Regions from separate parts of the Streptomyces sp. NPDC048565 genome, predicted to be linked through region 3. Evidence: riboswitches for the same ligand, from Rfam matches in the RefSeq annotation. Region 3 holds a riboswitch; each other region holds the start of a gene.
What was found. Region 3 has a riboswitch for thiamine pyrophosphate ahead of AB0C75_RS16760 (thiamine ABC transporter substrate-binding protein). Riboswitches for the same ligand answer to the same signal wherever they lie in the genome.
Positions count from the first base shown of each region.

Region 1: linked by a shared signal. The riboswitch ahead of thiC (phosphomethylpyrimidine synthase ThiC) and the one ahead of AB0C75_RS16760 (thiamine ABC transporter substrate-binding protein) in region 3 are both predicted to bind thiamine pyrophosphate.
Region 2: linked by a shared signal. The riboswitch ahead of thiO (glycine oxidase ThiO) and the one ahead of AB0C75_RS16760 (thiamine ABC transporter substrate-binding protein) in region 3 are both predicted to bind thiamine pyrophosphate.

Region 1 is NZ_JBEZIH010000002.1:135,662-142,710, reverse strand. It holds gene AB0C75_RS02805 (metallophosphoesterase) at 1-8, shown strand, start outside; gene AB0C75_RS02800 (hypothetical protein) at 190-1,014, shown strand; gene AB0C75_RS02795 (hypothetical protein) at 971-1,147, opposite strand; gene AB0C75_RS02790 (DUF885 domain-containing protein) at 1,329-3,029, opposite strand; gene thiC (phosphomethylpyrimidine synthase ThiC) at 3,193-5,001, opposite strand; TPP riboswitch at 4,994-5,127, opposite strand; gene AB0C75_RS02780 (YibE/F family protein) at 5,199-6,554, shown strand; gene AB0C75_RS02775 (SsgA family sporulation/cell division regulator) at 6,570-7,007, opposite strand.
Region 2 is NZ_JBEZIH010000003.1:62,908-69,956, reverse strand. It holds gene metF (methylenetetrahydrofolate reductase [NAD(P)H]) at 1-833, opposite strand, end outside; gene thiE (thiamine phosphate synthase) at 940-1,590, opposite strand; gene AB0C75_RS04700 (Rv2175c family DNA-binding protein) at 1,790-2,155, opposite strand; gene AB0C75_RS04695 (FAD-dependent oxidoreductase) at 2,229-3,467, opposite strand; TPP riboswitch at 3,539-3,651, shown strand; gene thiO (glycine oxidase ThiO) at 3,649-4,851, shown strand; gene thiS (sulfur carrier protein ThiS) at 4,848-5,126, shown strand; gene AB0C75_RS04680 (thiazole synthase) at 5,129-5,923, shown strand; gene pknB (Stk1 family PASTA domain-containing Ser/Thr kinase) at 6,049-7,049, shown strand, end outside.
Region 3 is NZ_JBEZIH010000012.1:89,758-96,806, forward strand. It holds gene frr (ribosome recycling factor) at 1-89, shown strand, start outside; gene AB0C75_RS16750 (phosphatidate cytidylyltransferase) at 89-1,177, shown strand; gene rlmN (23S rRNA (adenine(2503)-C(2))-methyltransferase RlmN) at 1,248-2,354, shown strand; TPP riboswitch at 2,429-2,545, shown strand; gene AB0C75_RS16760 (thiamine ABC transporter substrate-binding protein) at 2,619-3,713, shown strand; gene AB0C75_RS16765 (iron ABC transporter permease) at 3,785-5,398, shown strand; gene AB0C75_RS16770 (ABC transporter ATP-binding protein) at 5,401-6,429, shown strand; gene AB0C75_RS16775 (response regulator transcription factor) at 6,566-7,049, opposite strand, start outside.

The DNA.
Region 1 (7,049 bases), on a different contig from region 3:
ATGACTGACGGTCGCCGGGGAAGACGCATCTCGACCCGACACCGTCAGCCGCTGGGCCTATTTCCGGAAACACCCTGTCACCTCGTGCCGTAGGCGCTCTACCATCGGCGTATCAGTCGCAGGCTCTCCTCCGTTTCCGCCCGATCGCCCGGCCCGCACGGTCGATCAGGCCCTACGGAGCATCGGGGGATGCACATGAATAGCGCTCCGCACCTGCTGGCCGAGGACCGCCCCGAGTACGAGCGGATCCTTGCCGACGCGCTGCGTCATGCTCAGATACGACCGGATCCGGACGAAGTCGGCGACCGTCTCAACACGGAACAGCTGCGGACGATGGCCCTCAACGCCACGCCCCTGATCACCGCGGCGGCCGCCACCGAGTACGACCACTACGTGAAGATCCGCGGCGAGGTGCGCGGGACGGGAGACCTGGACACCCATGGCTCCTTCCTGGAGCCCCCCACGGACGAAGCCGGACCCAGCGGCGCCGGCACCCTCGCGGTGATCGCCGTGCTGGCACCCCTGCTCGCGGCTACGGCCGCGTTGATATTCCTGCTGATCGGCTACCCGCTCAAGGCACTCAGCCCCGCCCCGGCCTTCGCCACGACCATGGTCGCCGCCGGATGGTTCTTCGCCGCGGTCGCCGCCGCCGCCATCCTCGTCGCCGCGGTGGGCCTCCTCGTCACCGCCCTGCGCAACGGCGCCACCGCGCTGCCGGCCGTGGACGAGGAGGAGGAACTTCCGGAGGACGTGGCGCGCGCCCGGGAGGCCTGGCGCCACGCCCTGCTGGAGCGCGGCGTCCTGCCCTTCCTCCGGGACGCGCTGGCCGATCCGACGGCAGGACCCGCATCGCGGACGCCGCACCGTTCGCCCGAACGCATCCCGAAGGTGGGCTACAGCAGGCCGGACTTCTCCGGGCCCGAGGGAGGCCCCTCCGCAGGCCCGCGCCCCACCTTCACCAGTCCCGACTTCACGAGCCCGGACTTCGGCGGCCCTGAGCACCGGCCGGAGTGATCCGGGCCGGCAGGCAGACCAGCGCGCCCAGGACGAAGCCGTACACGGCGACCGGTCCGTGACCGTTGGACTGGTCGATCCACATCGCGAGACCCAGCACGGGCAGCCCGAGGGCGAGCAGCTCCTCCTTCACGACCGCCCCGCTCCAAGGCTCGCTGCGGCCCCCGCTTCGCCGGTACCGCGGCCCTGACCGAACTGAGCCCCGAGGCGCGCCGGCAGGAGCGCGTCGAGGCGCAGCTCGTCACGCTGCGCCACGGCTCCGGTGGCGCGGGCCTCGCAGCGCTCCCGGAGACCGGCCTCTGACGTGTCGCGGCCTACAGCTCCGCGAGATTGCCGGCCAGGTCGTCGAGCCCCAACGAACCCTGGGAGAGCGCCTTCATGTGCCAGGCCTTGAGGTCGAAGGCGGCGCCCTGGCGGCGCTTCGCGGCCTCGCGGCCCTGGAGCCAGACGCGTTCGCCGAGCTTGTAGCCGATGGCCTGTCCCGGCCAGCCGAGGTAGCGGTCGATCTCCGATGCGCGGCGGGCGGCCGGGCTGCCGTTGTAGGCGGCCATGAACTTTGCGGCGAGCGACGCGGTCCAGCGCTCGCCGGGGTGGAAGCCCGAGTCGGCGGGGATGGTGAGTTCGAGGTGCATTCCGATGTCGATGATCACCCGTATCGTTCGCAGCATCTGCCCGTCCAGGAAGCCGAGACGGCGCGCGGGTTCGGAGTAGAAGCCCAGGTCGTCCATGAAGCGCTCGGCATACAGCGCCCAGCCCTCGACGTTGGCGCTGACCATGCCCTCGGTGACCTGGTAGCGGCTGAGCCGGCCGGCGACCGCGGCCCACTGGGCCAGCTGGAGATGATGCCCAGGGACGCCCTCGTGATACCAGATGCTGACGAGCTGCCAGGTCGGGAAGCTCTCCTGGCCGAGGGTGGGCAGGTAGGTGCGTCCCGGACGGCTGAAGTCGAGGCTCGGGCCCTGGTAGTAAGGCCCGGAGGCGCTGCCCGAGGGCGCGATCCGGGACTCGACCTCGCGGATCGGCCCCGAGAGGTCGAAGTGCCTTCCGTCGACGGCGCTGATCGCCTCGTCCATCAGTTGCTGCAACCAGTCGCGGATGGCTTCCTCGCCCTTGACCGCGTGGCCCTGCTCGTCCAGGTGGTGCATGGCGTCGAGGAGCGTGGCGCCGGGCAGGACCCGCTCGGCCTCGACGCGCATCTCGGCGAGCGTCCGGTGGAACTCGTCCCAGGCCCAGGCGTAGGCCTCGTCCAGATCGAGCTCGGCCCCCGTGTTGTGACGTGCGGCGTGCAGATAACGCTCCCGGCCGACGGCGTCCGGGGTGTCCGCCGCCGCGGGGGCGTAGGTGTCGCGCAGCCAGTCACGGAACTCGGAGACCGCGGCGGTGGCCCGGAGCGCTGCGGCGTCGAGCTCGGGGCGCATCCGGTCGGTGCCGCCCGCGACGAAGCCGGCGAACCAGCCCGCACCGCCGCCCCCTTGCTGCCGGCCGGCCTGCTCGGCCTCCCCGGTCCAGTCGGTGAGCTGGCCGATGATCCCGGCGGCCTGCCGGGGCGCGGCGAGCAGACCGCGGGAGATCCCCTCGGCGAGGGTCGCGCGGTATCCGTCCAGCGCGCCGGGGAGGTTGCGCAGCCGCCCGGCGACCGCCGCCCAGTCCTCGTCGGTGTCGGTGGGCATGAGGGTGAAGATCGTCCGTAGCTGATCGACGTGCGCGCCCACGGTGCGCAGCTGCCGGAAGTTCTCGCCGGTGTCGTGCATCGCGAGCTCGGCGGTGAGGCGTTCACGCAGCAGCCGGGCGCAGGCCTGTTCGGCGGGGTCATCCGGTACAGGGGCGACGTCGAGTGCGGCGAGACTGCGGCGGGATACATCGGCGAGCGCCTCGAAGCCGTCCGGTGAGAGGTCCGGCTGCCGGTCGTCGCCCCGGTCGAGGCCCAGCCAGGCGGACGTCATCGGATTGTGCGCGGCCACCTGATCGAGGTGGCTGTCGGCGATGCTGCGCGGTGTGACCGATTCGATTGGCATGGGGACATCCTGACGCGCCGCCGGTCCCGGCGCCGGGCTCTCGGACAACCGGCTGTCCGGAACCCAGGACCGGGCCACAGGCGTGGACGGCGCTGTTCCCGAGGGCTGCTCCGGAGGGGCTTCCGTCCGGAACAGCCCTGAACGGCTCCTGTGCCGGCCGGTGTCAGTCGGCCAGCGGGAGGTACACCCGGTTGCCCCGGGCGGCGAACTCCTGCGACTTCTCCGCCATGCCTGCCAGCGCCTCCGCGTCGAACTCGGTGTCGACGATCGTGGGCCCGCCGCCGTGCTCCCGCCGGATGTCGTGGGAGATCTTCATCGAGCAGAACTTGGGGCCGCACATCGAGCAGAAGTGTGCCGTCTTCGCCGGCTCGGCCGGCAGCGTCTCGTCATGGAACTCCCGCGCGGTGTCGGGGTCGAGCGCCAGGTTGAACTGGTCCTCCCAGCGGAACTCGAACCGCGCGTCCGACAGCGCGTCGTCCCACTCCTGCGCCCCGGGGTGCCCCTTGGCGAGGTCCGCGGCATGGGCGGCGATCTTGTACGTGATGACACCGGTCTTCACGTCGTCGCGGTTGGGCAGTCCCAGGTGCTCCTTGGGCGTGACGTAGCAGAGCATCGCCGTCCCCCACCAGGCGATCATCGCCGCGCCGATGCCCGAGGTGATGTGGTCGTACGCGGGCGCGACGTCCGTGGTGAGCGGCCCCAGGGTGTAGAACGGGGCCTCCTCGCAGATCTCCTGCTGAAGGTCGATGTTCTCCTTGATCTTGTGCATCGGGACATGCCCCGGGCCCTCGATCATCGTCTGCACGCCGAACCGCTTGGCGACGGTGTTGAGTTCACCGAGCGTCCGGAGCTCGGCGAACTGCGCCTCGTCGTTGGCATCGGCGATGGAGCCGGGGCGCAGCCCGTCACCGAGCGAGTACGTCACGTCGTAGGCCGCGAGAATCTCGCAGAGCTCCTCGAAGTGCTCGTACAGGAACGACTCCTGGTGGTGGGCCAGGCACCACGCCGCCATGATGGATCCGCCGCGCGAGACGATTCCGGTCTTGCGGCGGGCCGTCAGCGGGACGTACGGCAGCCGGACACCGGCGTGCACCGTCATGTAGTCGACGCCCTGCTCGGCCTGCTCGACGACGGTGTCCTTGTAGATCTCCCAGGTCAGCTCCTCGGCCCGGCCGTCGACCTTCTCGAGCGCCTGGTAGAGGGGGACCGTACCGATCGGCACGGGGGAGTTGCGCAGGACCCACTCGCGGGTGGTGTGGATGTTGCGGCCGGTGGAGAGGTCCATGACCGTGTCGGCGCCCCACTTGGTGGCCCAGGTCATCTTGTCCACCTCCTCCTCGATGGAGGAGGTGACCGCGGAGTTGCCGATGTTGGCGTTGACCTTCACCAGGAAACGCTTGCCGATGATCATCGGCTCGATCTCCGGGTGGTTGACGTTGGCGGGCAGGACGGCCCGGCCCGCCGCGATCTCCTCGCGCACGACCTCGGGTTCGACGTTCTCCCGGATCGCCACGTACTCCATCTCCGGGGTGATCTCCCCCCGGCGGGCGTACGCGAGCTGGGTGACGGGACCGCCGTCGCGGCTGCGGCGTGGCTGCCGCGGGCGCCCGGGGAAGACCGCGTCGAGATTGCGCAGGCCGCCCCTCGGGGAGGTGTGCTTGAGCCCGTCGTCCTCGGGGCGCACGGGACGGCCCGCGTACTCCGCGGTGTCCCCGCGGGCGGTGATCCAGTGCTCCCGCAGCGGGGCGAGCCCCCGGCGCACGTCGGTGCCGGTGGTGGGGTCGGTGTACGGCCCGGACGTGTCGTACAGGGTCACGTCCTTGCCGTTGGTGAGGTGCACCTGGCGGACCGGCACCCGGAGATCCGGGCGTGAGCCCTGGATGTATCCCTTGTGCCAGCCGATGGACTTCCCGGCCTCGTCGTTCTGCGCGTTCCGCTTCGAGGCAGGCGTGCGTGCGTCCGCTGTGGTCATGAGACCTACTCCCTACGCCGGCATTACCCGGTAACAGGTTCGGCGGTCGGCGCAGCGTGTCCCGTATGAATATACGGAGGTCAGCGCCCTCTCAGCCCGGTGCTCCGAGCTCCCGCGTGTACAAATGCGCCTCCACGCTAACCCCCGTCCTGGCGCGCTGGCCAGAGGGCCTCCCCTGTTCTTGGGATGATCGCCGGGTGACGTCCCCTCCGAGCGCCCCCGAACCCGACGGCCCCGCAGCAGGCAGCACCCAGAGTCATGCGCATGGCCACACCCACAGCCACGGCCCCGCAGCGCCGGTGTCCAAGCACCTTCGCAAGGTCATCGCGGCTGTGCTGATCCCCTTCGCCGCCGCGGTCGTCGTCGGCCTCGTAGCCTTCTGGCCCGGTGGTGCACCCGCCCATGAACGCACGGGTGTCGGCTTCGACCGGCAGACACAGGACGGGCGGGTCACGAAGGTCGTGTCGGTCAACTGCGCGGACGTCAACGCCGCGCAGGTGCCGGCGACCGGCGACACCTCCACTGCGGCCGGACAGGAAGCGGTCAACGAGCAGACCGGGAAGTGCAAGAAGGCCACGGTCGAGGTGACCAGCGGTAAGGACAAGGGCCGTACGTTCGTCGAGGTCGTCCAGCCCGACGCCCCGCGGCAACTGCGCGAGGGCCAGGGGGTGGTCGTGGCGTACGCCCCCGACGCGCCCCGGGACCTGCAGTATTCGGTGACCGACGTGGACCGCGCGTTCCCGATGGCGCTGCTCGCCGGGATCTTCGCCCTCGCGGTGATCGTGGTGGGCAGGCTGCGCGGACTCATGGCACTGATCGCGCTCGCCGTGTCCTTCGCCGTACTGACCCTGTTCATCCTGCCGGCGATTCTGCAGGGGTCCAACCCCCTGGTCGTCGCGGTGATCGGGGCGAGCGCCATCATGCTGATCGCCCTCTACACCTGTCACGGACTGACGGCCCGTACCTCCGTGGCCGTCGTCGGCACGCTCATCTCGCTGCTGCTGATCGGGCTGCTGGGCTCGCTCTTCATCGGCTGGGCCGTCCTGTCCGGGAACACGGACGACAACACCGGTCTGATCCATGGGCTCTACCCGGACATCGACATGAGCGGTCTGCTGCTCGCCGGCGTGATCATCGGCTCGCTCGGTGTGCTCGACGATGTGACCGTGACCCAGACGTCGGCGGTCTGGGAGCTGCACCAGGCCGATCCGACCATGGGCGCGCGCCGCCTCTACCGGGCGGGTATCCGGATCGGGCGCGACCACATCGCCTCGGTCGTCAACACACTCGTGCTCGCCTACGCCGGCGCGGCTCTTCCGCTGCTGCTGCTGTTCTCGATCGCGCAGAGCAGTGTGGGCACCGTGGCCAACAGCGAGCTGGTCGCCGAGGAGATCGTCCGCACGCTGGTCGGATCGATCGGGCTGGTCGCCTCCGTACCGGTCACGACGGCACTCGCGGCTCTGGTGGTCTCCGCGGACCGCACGGGGCTCGGCGCGGGAGCCGAAGCTCCTGCACCCGCGCGGACCGGGAGGGGACGGCGCCGCAAGGCGTGAGCCGGACCTTCCTGTTCAGCCGGCGTTCTGCTCCTTGGCGAGGATACGACCCAGCGCCTCTTCCAGATTGCCGTCGAAGTCACCCAGCGTGTGCTCCTGCCCCAGCGGCACCAGCTTGTCCGTACGGTCGAGAAATGCCACAAGCGGTGCCGTGCCGGCCCTGAAGAGCGCACGGTCCGCACCGACCTGAAGGCGGATGTGTACATCCGACAGCCCTTCGGGCTCGGTCGGGCCGATGTGCACATCGCCGTCACCGCTGGGGCTGTTGAGACCGTCGAGCAGTAGCTCGCGGCCGAATGCCCAGGTGACGGGGGCGTCACCCGGCAGGTGGAAGGTCATCCGGATCGCGTACGGATCGCTGACCTCGTACCGGAGCTCCACCGGAATACGGAAGGAGAGTTCCTCGGAGACGAGGAAGCTCATCATGACCTCTGCTTGAACCGACTCGCGCATCGTTCAACCCCGCAGTAGATGAAACTGGCCAGGAATGATCCC
Region 2 (7,049 bases), on a different contig from region 3:
ACACCCTCGGAGAGCAGTTTCGCGCAGAACTCCGTGGCGAACTCGATGCCAATGGAGCGTACAGCGGCCGGGTCGTCCTTCGCGGCGAGGATGCGTTCTTTCAGCGAGGAAGGCAGGGACGCGTTGCTGAGCTGTGCGAATCTTTCCAGCTGTTTGACGCTGGTGAGCGGCATCACCTCGGGAATGACCGGGGTGTCGCAACCCGCAGCGACCACACGGTCACGCATCTGCAGATAACTTTCCGGGTGGAAGAACATCTGGGTGATCGCATAGTCGGCACCGGCGCGGCACTTGTCCACGAAATGCCCGATGTCGGAGTCCCAGCCGGTGGACCGCGGATGCATTTCGGGAAAAGCCGCGACGCCGACGCAGAAATCACCGGCTTCCTTGATCAGCCGGACCAGGTCCGCCGCGTACCGCACGCCCTGCGGGTGTTCGATCCACTCGCCCATCGGGTCGCCGGGCGGGTCACCGCGCACCGCGAGGATGTTGCGGATGCCGGCGTCCGCGTACTGCCCGACCATGTTGCGCAGCTCGGCCACGGAGTGGTCGACGGCGGTGAGGTGCGCGACCGGGGTCAGCGTGGAGTCGGCGGCGATCTGCTGGGTCGCCCGGACCGTCCCGGCGCGGGTCGAGCCGCCTGCCCCGTAGGTCACGGAGACAAAACTCGGCCCCACCGCCTCGACCCGGCGCAGGGCGTTCCAGAGATTCCGCTCGCCCTTCTCGGTCTTGGGCGCCCAGAACTCGAACGAGAACGACGTCTCGCCGGACGCGAGCAGCTCACGCACGGTCCGTGCGTGATCTGTCCTGGTGGAAGGTGTACCTAGGGCCATACTGGGAGGTTAACCAGGGCCCGGCGGTACCCCAACCACAGGGACCGAATTGACCGGAATGCGATGGGTCGTGTCCACCCCTCGGACACCTCTGCGATGCCCCGGGTCAGGCGGCGCGCGCCCGGATGCGCCGCGCGAGCGAGGCGGCCGCCTCGGCCGGATCCTGCGCCTCGGTGATCGCCCGCACGACGACGACGCGACGTGCCCCGGCGTCCAGCACCTCGTCGAGATTCCCGGCGTCGATCCCGCCGATGGCGAACCAGGGCCGGGTCGTGCCGAGCGAGGCGGCGTAGCGCACGAGGCCGAGGCCCGGGGCGTGCCTGCCGGGCTTGGTGGGGGTCGGCCAGCAGGGGCCCGTGCAGAAGTAGTCGACGCCCTGCTGGGCCACGGCCGCGTCGACCTCGGCCTCGGCGTGGGTCGAGCGGCCGATCACCACGTCCTCGCCGATGACGGCGCGGGCCGCGGGCACCGGCAGATCGCCCTGCCCGAGGTGCAGCACGTCGGAGCCGATGGCATGGGCCACATCGGCGCGGTCGTTCACGGCGAGGAGCGCTCCGTGGCGCTTGCAGGCGTCGGCGAACACCGCGAGGTGTTCGAGCTCATCGGCCGCCTCCATGCCCTTGTCCCGCAGCTGCACGATGTCCACACCGCCGGACAGCACGGCGTCGAGGAACTCCGGGAGGTCCCCCTGCCGCTCGCGGGCGTCGGTGCACAGATAGAGCCGGGCGTCGGAGAGCCGGTCACGGAGCGTGGACATGATGAAATCCCCCGTCGGTGCGTCGTTGGATCGTTCGGTGCGTCGTTGGATCGGTTGGATCACTGGTACGGCGACGAGTCGACGAATCGCCCGTACGCGAATCGCCCGTACGTCGACGGATGGCCGTCCCGGAAGCCCCGTGACAGCGGGGTGCGGGCCGTGTGTGTCACGGCCCGCACCCCGTCTCACGGTTGTCCGGTCAGACGGCGAGCGCCTGGGCCCGGCGCTTCACCTCCGTACCGCGATTCTCACTCAGGGCCTGCGCGGGGGTGCCGGGCAGGCTCGGGTCGGGGGTGAAGAGCCAGTCCAGCATCTCTTCGTCGTTGTAGCCGTCGTCCCTCAGGAGCGTCAGGGTCCCTGCGAGACCCTTGACCACCTTGTCGCCGTCGATGAAGGCGGCAGGCACCTGGAGCGTCCGGTTCTCACCACGTCGCACGGCGATCAGCTGGCCTTCCTTGACCAGCTGCCGTACACGCGTCACCTCGACATCGAGCATTTCCGCGATGTCGGGAAGGTGGAGCCAGGCGGGGACGAGAGCATCGATCTTTGCGTCAATCTCGGTCACAGGGACAAGCGTGCCATCCCGGACCGACAGTCGGTAGCCAGGCCGGGCGTACGAGGCCGTGTCCAAGGGCCCCTCAGGCGTCCTTCACCGTGGATTTCAGCGGTACGGAGGAGTCCGCGGCCCTCGCCGGATCGATCCGCGCCCCCGCTTCGACGAGCTTGCGCCCCTGTGCCAGGTCACGGGGCCTGCTGACGGCCAGTACGGCGACGAGCGCCCCTTGCCGCAGCCAGAGCGCCGTCCAGGACGGCTCGGCCGGGTCGCCCCGCCACAGCAGCGTGTCGGCTCCGGCGTGATGGCCGGCGTACTGCACGAAGCGGCCGAACTGCTCGGACCAGAAGTAGGGCACCGGGTCGTACGTGCCCGCCTCACCGCCCGCGAGGGCCGCGGCGACCGCCCTGGGCCCCTGGAGGGCGTTGTCCCAGTGATGGACCAGCAGCCGCTCCCCGTAGCGGGCGGACGGGAAGGAGGCGCAGTCGCCCACCGCGTGGACATCCGGCAGCGAGGTGCGCAGCGAGCCGTCCGCGATGACCGAGCCGTCCGGGCCGAGCTCGATGCCCGAGCCCGCGAGCCACCCCGTGGCGGGCCGGGCGCCGATGCCGACGACCACCGCCCCTGCGGGGATCACCCGGCCGTCCGCCAGGTGGACGGCGCCCTGTCCGACGCGGGCGACCCGGGCACCGGTGAGGAGACCGGCTCCGCTCTCGGCGTACCAGCGGGCCATCGGAGCGGCGACCTCGGCGGGCAGCGTGCCCGCGAGGGGGCGGTCCGCGGCCTCCACGACGGTGACCGCGCAGCCGGCGGCGCGGGCCGCCGTGGCGAACTCGGCGCCGATCCAGCCCGCTCCGACGACGACCATGTCGTGCTGCTGTTCGAGGACGGGCCGCAGCCGCGCGGCGTCGTCGAGGGTGCGCAGCAGATGGACACCGGGCACGCCGTCGGAACCGGGCAGTGCGACGGGTTCAGCTCCGGTGGCGATGACCAGCGCGTCGTAGGCGACGGGCCCTTCCAGGGTGTCCACCTCGTGCTCACCGGCGCGCAGGCCCGTCACATGGAGCCCCAGGCGCAGGGTGATGTCCAGTGCCTCGAAGTCGATGTCGAAGGCGGAGTGCTCCGCCTTGCCGAGCAGGACCGCCTTGGAGAGCGGCGGCCTGTCGTACGGCTGGTGCGGTTCGGCACCGAGCACGGTGACCTGGCCCGTGAAGCCCTGTTCACGCAGGGCCACGGCCGTCTGCACACCGGCCATGCCGGCGCCCACGATCACGACTGCGCGCGCCGGCTGTCCCGGCGCCGGTTCCGGTGTCTGCTCGCTCACCCGTCCACCCTAATGACCGGGTTCCCGGGCCCGTATCCGGCTGTCGGGGGCGGGGTCTAGGCTGGCCACCGTAAGAGACTCGCGGGAGTCCGGACGCACCGGGCTGAGAGGGAGGCTGACCGGCCTCCGACCGTACGAACCTGATCCGGGTCATGCCGGCGAAGGGAGGGGCTGGACGCCCATGCGTATCTCCACGAACAGCTCCGACGTCCTGGTCGTCGGGGGCGGCATCATCGGTCTGGTGACCGCCTGGCGGTCCGCCCAGCAGGGCCTGAGCACCACGCTGGCCGATCCGGACCCGGGCGGCGGCGCCGCCCGGGTCGCGGCGGGGATGCTCGCAGCCGTCACCGAACTCCACTACGGCGAGCAGACGCTGCTCGGCCTCAACGTGGCCTCCGCAGCGCGCTATCCGGCGTTCGTCGCCGAGCTGGAGGAGGCGAGCGGGCAGGAGACCGGCTTCCGTGCCTGCGGCACCCTGTCCGTCGCACTGGACTCCGACGACCGGGCGCATCTGCGGGAGCTGCACGTGCTGCAGCAGCGCTCGGGGCTCGAGTCCGAGTGGCTGAGCGGCCGTGAGTGCCGCCGGCTCGAGCCGATGCTCGCCCCCGGGGTTCGCGGCGGGCTGCGGGTCGACGGCGACCACCAGGTGGACCCCAGGCGGCTGGCTTCGGCCCTGCTGACCGCGTGCGAGCGGGCGGGGGTGGGCTTCCGCCGCGCCTGGGTCCAGCGGCTCTCCGTCACGGACGGCAGGGCGACGGGCGTCGTCCTGGCGGACGGTGCGCGGCTCGCCGCAGGCCAGGTGGTACTCGCGGGCGGCAGCCTCAGCGGCCGGCTCGAAGGGCTGCCCGAATCGGTCGTGCCGCCCGTACGTCCGGTCAAGGGGCAGGTGCTGCGGCTGACCGTGCCGCCCGCGTACGCCCCCTTCCTGAGCAGGACGGTGCGGGCCGTCGTACGCGGCAGCCATGTCTATCTGGTCCCGCGTGCCAACGGCGAGCTGGTGGTCGGTGCGACCACCGAGGAGCTGGGCTGGGACACCACGGTCACCGCCGGCGGGGTGTACGAGCTACTGCGGGACGCCCATGAGCTGGTGCCCGGCATCACCGAGCTGCCGCTGACCGAGACCCGGGCCGGTCTGCGCCCCGCCTCGCCCGACAACGCGCCGCTGCTGGGCCCCACCGCCCTGCCCGGCCTGCATCTCGCCACCGGGCACCACCGCAACGGGGTGCTGCTGACCCCCGTCACGGGCGATGTGATGGCCCAGGTGCTGACCACGGGCGAGCTGCCCGAGCTCGGCCGCCCCTTCTCGCCGCGCCGCTTCACGGCGGCTGCCCGGCCCCGTTCCCCCGAAGACACCGCCCCCGCGTCGCAGGAGCAGCCCGTATGACACAGCCCGTGCCCGCCGCCGGTCCCGCCGCCGTCCCCGGCCCCGCCTCCGCCGCCGCCTCCGTCTCCGTCTCCGTCTCCGTCTCCGTCAACGGAGAACACCGCACCGTCCCCGTAGGCACCGCGCTGGACACCTTGATCGCGGCGCTGACCACCGCGCCTGCCGGGGTCGCCGCCGCGGTCAACGAGGCCGTCGTCCCGCGCGGCCAGTGGTCCGCCACCACGCTCGCCGACGGCGACCGCGTCGAGGTCCTCACCGCCGTCCAGGGAGGCTGACCATGTCCGACGATCTCTTCACCCTGGGGCCCACCGCGTTCTCGTCGCGGCTGATCATGGGGACGGGCGGCGCGCCCAGCCTCGATGTGCTGGAACGCTCCCTGATCGCCTCGGGCACCGAGCTGACCACCGTGGCGATGCGCCGGCTCGACCCGACCGTGCAGGGCTCCGTGCTCTCCGTCCTGGAACGCCTCTCCATCCAGATCCTGCCGAACACGGCGGGCTGTTTCACGGCGGGCGAGGCCGTGCTCACCGCCCGGCTGGCCAGGGAGGCGCTGGGCACCGACTGGATCAAGCTGGAGGTCGTGGCCGACGAGCGGACCCTGCTGCCCGACACCGTCGAGCTGCTGGACGCCGCCGAGATCCTGGTCGACGACGGCTTCACGGTCCTGCCGTACACCAATGACGACCCGGTCCTGGCCCGCAAGCTCCAGGACGTGGGGTGCGCGGCGATCATGCCGCTGGGCTCTCCCATCGGTTCCGGGCTCGGCATCCGCAATCCGCACAACTTCCAGCTGATCGTCGAGCAGGCCGGGGTCCCGGTGATCCTGGACGCCGGAGCGGGCACCGCATCGGACGCGGCGCTGGCGATGGAGCTGGGCTGCGCCGCTGTGATGCTCGCCTCGGCGGTGACCCGGGCGCAGGAGCCCGAGCTGATGGCGGCGGCGATGCGGCACGCGGTGGACGGCGGACGCCTGGCGTACCGGGCGGGACGCATCCCGCGCCGTCATTTCGCCGAGGCGTCCTCGCCCGTGGCGGGCCGCGCGGTGCTGGATCCGGAGCGCCCGGCGTTCTGAGGTCCGGGCGCCTGCGGCTCCCTCCCGTCACAACATGCGCATGTCCCTGTCACGGCTCGGCACCGGATCCGTCCGGAACACCTGGCCCATCCCGTGGTGTCCGTGGCAGCTCGTAGACTCGCACTGTGGACACGACCCTCCAGGACCCCCTTGTCGGGCAGCTGCTCGACGGCCGCTACCGCATCGACGCACGCATCGCCGTCGGTGGCATGGCCACGGTCTACCGGGCCATGGACACCCGGCTCGACCGGGTGCTCGCCCTCAAGGTGATGCACCCGGCGCTGGCGACCGACGCGGCGTTCGTCGAGCGCTTCATCCGCGAGGCCAAGTCCGTCGCCCGGCTCGCCCACCCCAATGTGGTGGCCGTCTTCGACCAGGGCGCCCAGGGTGCGTACGTCTACCTGGCGATGGAGTACGTCGCCGGGTGCACCCTGCGCGATGTTCTGCGCGAGCGCGGGGCGCTGCAGCCCCGGGCCGCGCTGGACATCCTCGAACCGGTGCTGGCGGCTCTCGGCGCCGCGCACCGCGCGGGCTTCGTCCACCGCGACATGAAGCCGGAGAACGTCCTGATCGGGGACGACGGCCGGGTGAAGGTCGCCGACTTCGGGCTCGTGCGGGCGGTGGGCACCTCCACGGACACCACCGGCTCGCTGCTCGGCACGGTCTCGTATCTCGCTCCGGAGCAGATCGAGCAGGGCACGGCCGACACCAGGTCCGATGTGTACGCCTGCGGTGTCGTGCTCTACGAGATGCTGACCGGCGGCAAGCCCCACAGCGGGGACACCGCCGCCCAGGTCATCTACCAGCATCTGAACGAGGACGTCCCGGCGCCTTCCCGTGCCGTTCCCGGCCTGGCCACCGGTCTTGACGAGCTGGTCGCCGCCGCGACGGCGCGCACCCCCGACGGCCGTCCGTCCGACGCCGTGGCCCTGCTGGCCCGGTCCCGTGAGATACGGGCGGCGCTCACCGATGAGCAGCTCGCCGCGATGCCTCCGCAGGCCGTCTCGGACGAGCACGACGCGGCCGAGGACCGTACGAGCGTGATCCCCCGGGTGATCCCGGCAGGCCAGGGCACCGCGCACCACACCAGCCGTCTCGAGATGCCCCCGTCCTCCCCCCTGCGGCC
Region 3 (7,049 bases):
AGAAGGAGCTCGACGACACCACCGCGAAGTACGTCGCGCAGGTGGACGAGCTGCTCAAGCACAAGGAAGCCGAGCTGCTCGAAGTCTGATGAACGACTCTTCCTGGGGCGCCCCGCAGGGAACCGGCTACGGGGGCGCACCCGAGATGGGGCGCGCTCCGGCGGGTCCTGCATACGATGTGCACGGCGCCCAGCAGACTCGGCCCATGCCCATCGTGCCGGACGCTCCCGACGCAGGTAGAGACGCTGACGACCGCGACGACCGGAGGGGGGACGCCGCGCGCGTCAGCGGCCCCCTGTTCCGTGACGAGAAGCCGCAGGAGCCCATGTCCACCCCGCTGCCGTCCACACCGCCGCCCAAGAAGCGCGCCGGGCGTGACCTGCGCGCCGCCATAGGGGTCGGTGTCGGCCTCGGCGCTCTCGTCGTCGGCTCCCTCTTCATCGTCAAGGCCGTCTTCGTCGGTGTGATCGTGCTGGCGGTGGTGGTCGGTCTGTGGGAGCTCACCTCCCGGCTCAAGGAGCGCAAGGGCATCAACGCCCCGCTGGTGCCCCTCGCCGTCGGTGGTGCCGCGATGGTGGTCGCCGGCTATGTGCGGGAGGCCGAGGGGGCCTGGGTCGCCATGGCGCTGACGGCCCTCGCGGTGCTCGTCTGGCGGATGACGGAGCCCCCGGAGGGCTACCTCAAGGACGTCACGGCGGGTGTCTTCGCCGTGTTCTACGTCCCGTTCCTGGCCACGTTCGTCGCGATGATGCTCACCGCCGACGACGGTGCCTGGCGTGTGCTGACCTTCCTCCTGCTGACCGTGGTCAGCGACACAGGCGCCTACGCCGTCGGCTGGCGCTTCGGGACGCACAAGCTGGCACCCCGCATCAGCCCCGGGAAGACCCGCGAGGGCCTGATCGGCGCGGTCGCCTTCGCGATGGTCGCCGGCGCCCTGTGCATGGAGTTCCTGATCGACGACGGGAGCTGGTGGCAGGGTCTGCTGATGGGCCTCGCCGTCGCCGCCAGCGCCACGCTGGGGGACCTCGGCGAGTCCATGATCAAGCGGGACCTCGGGATCAAGGACATGGGCACGCTGCTGCCCGGCCACGGCGGCATCATGGACCGGCTCGACTCGCTCCTGCCGAGCGCCCCGGTCGTATGGCTGCTGCTCGTGCTGTTCGTCGGATCCGGCTGATCACGCCCGCGGGGTAGCCGCTGAGGTGCCCGGTCGGGCTTGCTCGTACGTCTGCGACACTGGAAGAACCATGCCTAAGCCCGGAGAACTCCAGTTTGTCGCGCCCCGTGGAGCCAAGCGGCCGCCGCGGCACCTCGCCGACCTCACACCCGACGAGCGCAAGGAAGCAGTCGCCGCGACCGGCGAGAAGCCCTTCCGTGCCAAGCAGCTGTCACAGCACTACTTCACGCGGTACGCCCACGACCCGGCGGAGTGGACCAACATTCCGGCCGCGTCGCGGGACAAGCTCGCCGAGGCGATGTTCCCCGACCTGATGTCGGTGATGCGCCACATCAGCTGCGACGACGACACCACCCGTAAGACGCTGTGGAAGCTGCACGACGGCACGCTCGTCGAGTCCGTCCTCATGCGGTATCCGGACCGGGTGACCATGTGCATCTCGTCCCAGGCGGGCTGCGGGATGAACTGCCCGTTCTGCGCGACCGGGCAGGCGGGACTCGACCGCAACCTGTCGACCGCCGAGATCGTGCACCAGATCGTGGACGGCATGCGTGCCCTGCGCGACGGTGAGGTGCCTGGCGGGCCCGCGCGGCTGTCCAACATCGTCTTCATGGGCATGGGCGAGCCGCTGGCCAACTACAAGCGCGTGGTCGGGGCCATCCGCCGGCTGACGGACCCCGAGCCGGACGGCCTGGGGCTCTCGCAGCGCGGGATCACGGTGTCCACGGTGGGTCTGGTGCCGGCGATGCTGCGCTTCGCCGACGAGGGCTTCAAGTGCCGTCTCGCGGTCTCGCTGCACGCCCCGGACGACGAGCTGCGCGACACCCTCGTTCCCGTGAACACCCGCTGGAAGGTCCGCGAGGTCCTGGACGCCGCGTGGGAGTACTCGGAGAAGTCCGGTCGCCGTATCTCCATCGAGTACGCGCTGATCCGCGACATCAACGACCAGGCCTGGCGGGGCGACCGGCTCGGCCGGCTGCTCAAGGGCAAGCGGGTACACGTCAACCTCATCCCGCTGAACCCGACCCCCGGCTCCAAGTGGACCGCTTCGCGGCCCGAGGACGAGAAGGCGTTCGTGGAGGCCATCGCCGCCCATGGTGTGCCGGTCACCGTCCGGGACACCCGCGGCCAGGAGATCGACGGGGCCTGCGGGCAGCTGGCGGCGTCCGAGCGCTGAGGCGGTCCGGGCGTACGTGATCCGGCCGGTCCGGCGTGATCCGGCCGGTGTAGCCTGGCCCGGAAATCAACTTCATATTCCGACAGGGGAGCGCCACAGCGCTGAGAGTGCGGCACCGAGTACAGGTCGGCCGCAGACCCTCTGAACCTCGCCCGGGTCATTCCGGGTAGGAAGTTCGGACCTTACTCAAGCTGTTGCGCCCTGCCCGCTCACCGAGCGGGCGGGGCCGCGTCTCTTCCTGGTCACCTCCAGGAGGAAATCATCATGAACACCACGACGAAGTACGCGGCGACGGCGCTCGCCGCCGCTCTCGGCGTCAGCACACTCGCGGGCTGCGGCGGCTCCGACGACAAGGCTTCCGGCAACACGGGGGCCGGCTCCAAGACTGTCACGCTTGTCAGCCATGACTCGTTCAACGCCTCGGACGCCGTCCTGAAGGCGTTCACGAAGGAGACCGGTTACACGGTCAAGGTGCTCAAGAGCGGGGACGCCGGAGCGGCGCTCAACCAGGAGATCCTGACCAAGGGATCCCCGCGCGGCGATGTGTTCTTCGGCGCCGACAACACCCTGCTCTCCCGCGCCCTGGACAACGACCTGTTCACGCCGTACGAGGCGAAGGGTCTTGACCGGGTCGACGCCGACACCCGGCTCGACGCGGACAAGCACCGGGTCACGCCCGTCGACACCGGCGACATCTGCGTCAACTACGACAAGAAGTACTTCGACGACAAGAAGCTCGACCCGCCGAAGACCTTCGACGACCTGCTGAAGCCCGCGTACAAGAACCTCCTGGTCACCGAGAACGCCGCGACGTCGTCGCCCGGACTCGCCTTCCTCCTCGGCACGGTCGCCACCCAGGGCGAGAGCGGCTACCAGGACTACTGGAAGAAGCTGAAGAGCAACGGCGTCAAGGTCGTCGACGGCTGGGAGCAGGCCTACAACGAGGAGTTCTCCGGTTCCGCGGGCGGCAGGAAGGCCAAGGCCGACCGGCCGCTCGTCGTCTCCTACGCCTCCAGCCCGCCCGTCGAGGTGGAGTACGCCGATCCGAAGCCGACCGAGGCCCCGACCGGCGTCGCCACCGGCACCTGCTTCCGCCAGATCGAGTTCGCCGGCCTGCTGGACGGCGCGAAGAACGAGGCGGGTGGAAAGGCGCTGCTGGACTTCCTGATCAGCAAGCGTTTCCAGGAGGACATGCCGCTGAACATGTTCGTGAACCCGGTGGTGAAGGACGCGAAGCTGCCGAAGCTCTTCACGGAGTACGGAGCGACCATCGACAAGCCGGCGACCGTGGCCCCCGAGAAGATCGCCAAGAACCGTGAGCAGTGGGTCCAGTCGTGGTCCTCGCTCGTCGTGAAGTAGCCGCGCGGCCCGCTCGCCGGGGAAACGCGGGGCGCGGGAACGCACGCGGGAACGCGGTGCGGCTCGGCCTCATGGCCGTGCCCGTCGCGTTCTTCGGCCTGTTCTTCGCCTACCCGGTCGTCTCGATCATCGGCCGGGGGCTGAAGGCCGACGGAGACTGGCAGTTCGGCCGGATCGGCGCGGTGCTGGGCCGGTCCGACATCCTCGGCGTCCTCTGGTTCACCACCTGGCAGGCCCTCGCCTCGACCGCGCTCACCCTGTTGATCGCACTGCCCGGCGCCTATGTGTTCGCCCGCTTCGAATTCCCCGGCAAACAGCTGCTGCGGGCCGTCGTGACCGTGCCGTTCGTCCTGCCGACCGTCGTCGTGGGTACGGCGTTCCTGGCGCTGCTGGGACGCGGCGGGTTCCTCGACGAGCTCTGGGGGGTCAGGCTCGACACGAGCGTGTGGGCGATCCTGCTCGCCCATGTGTTCTTCAACTACGCGGTCGTCGTACGGACCGTCGGCGGCCTCTGGTCCCAGCTCGACCCCCGCCAGGAGGAAGCCGCCCGGATGCTCGGGGCCGGCCGCATCGCCGCCTGGCGGCGAGTGACGCTGCCCGCGCTGGCGCCGGCCGTCGCCGCGGCGGGGCTCATGGTCTTCCTCTTCACCTTCACCTCCTTCGGTGTCGTCCAGATCCTCGGCGGCCCGGCCTACTCCACGCTGGAGGTGGAGATCTACCGGCAGACCGCCCAGCTGCTCGATCTGCCGACGGCCGCCGTGCTGACGCTGGTGCAGTTCGCGGCGGTCGGCGGGATCCTCGCCGTCCACGCCTGGACCGTACGGCGACGGGAGACGGCCCTGAAGCTCGTCGACCCGGCGCAGACCGCACGGCCGCCCCGCGGAGCCGGCCAGCGGGCGCTGCTCGGCGGCGTACTGCTGAGCGTGCTGCTCCTCATCCTGCTGCCGCTCGGTGTGCTGGTGGAACGCTCGCTGGACACCCCGGGCGGCTACGGACTCGACTTCTACCGCGCGCTGCGGTCCGCAGGTGCCAACGGTTCCACCTTCCTGGTCCCGCCGCTCGACGCCATCGGCAACTCCCTGCGCTACGCGCTGGTCGCGACCCTCATCGCCCTGGTGATCGGGGGCCTCGCGGCCGCCGCGCTGACCCGGCGGGCCGGCAGGCTGGTGAGGGGCTTCGACGCCCTGCTGATGCTGCCGCTCGGGGTGTCGGCGGTCACCGTCGGCTTCGGCTTCCTCATCACGCTGGACAAGCCTCCGCTCGACCTGCGTACGTCATGGATCCTCGTGCCGCTCGCACAGGCACTGGTGGGCGTCCCCTTCGTCGTACGGACCATGCTTCCCGTCCTGCGCGCGGTCGACGAACGGCTGCGCGAGGCCGCGACGGTGCTCGGGGCCTCGCCACTGCGGGCCTGGCGGGAGGTCGATCTCCCGCTGGTGCGGCGGGCGCTGCTGGTGGCCGCCGGATTCGCCTTCGCCGTGTCGCTCGGTGAGTTCGGCGCGACCGTGTTCATCGCACGCCCCGACAACCCCACCCTGCCGGTCGCCGTCGCCAGGCTGCTGGGGCGTTCCGGTGAGCTCAACTACGGCCAGGCGATGGCCCTCAGCACGATTCTGATGCTCGTCTGCGCGGTGTCGCTGCTCGTGCTCGAACGTATCCGCACCGACCGATCCGGGGAGTTCTAGAGATGCTGGCAGTGGAGTCGGCGACGGTCAGGTTCGGGAAGCGGACCGCGCTGGACGCGGTGGACCTGGACGTCGAGGACCACGAGATCGTGTGTGTGCTGGGGCCGAGCGGCAGCGGTAAGTCGACGCTGCTGCGGGCCGTGGCCGGGCTCCAGCCCCTGGACGGCGGGCGGGTGCTCCTGGACGGCGCCGACCAGGCGTCCCTGCCCGTGCACCGGCGCGGGCTCGGCCTGATGTTCCAGGACCACCAGCTGTTCCCGCATCGGGACGTCGGCGCCAATGTCGCCTTCGGACTGCGGATGCACGGCGTCCCGCGCGCCGAGCGCGACCGCAGGGCCGGTGAACTCCTGGACCTGGTCGGTCTGCCGGGGGCGGAGCGGCGGGCCGTCGCGGCCCTGTCCGGCGGCGAACAGCAGCGGGTCGCGCTCGCCCGCGCCCTGGCACCCCGTCCCAAGCTGCTGATGCTGGACGAACCCCTGGGCCAGCTGGACCGCAGCCTGCGCGAGCGGCTCGTCGTCGAACTGCGCACGCTCTTCGGCCGGCTGGGTACGACGGTGCTGGCCGTCACCCATGACCAGGGTGAGGCCTTCGCGCTCGCCGACCGGGTCGTGGTCATGCGGGACGGCCGCATCGCCCAGGCCGGCACCCCGCTGGAGGTCTGGCAGCAGCCAGCTTCGGCGTTCGTCGCCCGCTTCCTCGGCTTCGACAACCTGGTGGACGCCACGGTGACGGGCACGGCCGCCGACACCGTCTGGGGCAAGGTGCCGGTGCCCGACGACTCTCCCCAGGGCGCGTGCGAGCTGCTGGTGCGGCCGGGCGGCGTCCGGATCGGCGGCCCGAAGGACGGCCTGCGCTGCACCGTGGGCGTACGCACCTTCCGCGGCCACCATGTCACCGTCATCCTGCACCCGGTCGACGCGCCGCCCCTGGAGGCGGAGTGCGGTCTGCGGGACACCCCGGAGGAGGGGGCCGCCGTCGGTGTGACGTTCGACCCGGCCGAGACGGTGGTCCTCCCGCCGGTCCTGCCCTGACGGTCCTGCCCTGACGGTCCTGCCCTGACGGTCCTGCCCTGACCGTCCCGCCGCTACCGCCGGGGCCGTGACAGCACCGTCGGCGCTGCCCCGGCTGTGACAGCATCGCCGGTTCTGCCCCGGCCGGACGACCTCCTCAGCGCCGGTGGTTCTCCCGGCCCGCGACCACCAGGCCCAGCTCGTACGCCAGGATCACCGCCTGCGCCCTGTCCCGGAGCCCCATCTTCGCGAAGAGCCGGTTGATGTGGGTCTTGACCGTGTGATCCGTGATGGCGAGACGTTCCGCGATATCGGTGTTCGACAGTCCGCGGGCGATAAGGACGAGCACCTCCGCCTCGCGGGCGGTGAGCCCCTCCACACCGGGGTGCGGTCCCGTCCCGGGCCGGTGCCGCACGAACTCCGCGATCAGCCGTTGCGTCACCTCGGGAGCCAGCAGCGCACGGCCGTCCGCCACGACCCGCACGGCGTGCAGCAGTTCGGCGAACGTCGCGTCCTTGAGGAGGAACCCGCCGGCCCCGGCCGCGAGGGCGTCGTAGACGTACTCGTCGAGATCGAACGTCGTCAGCATCAGCGCCCTGGTGCCCCCGCCGGATGCCGCGACGATCTCGCGCGCCGCCTCG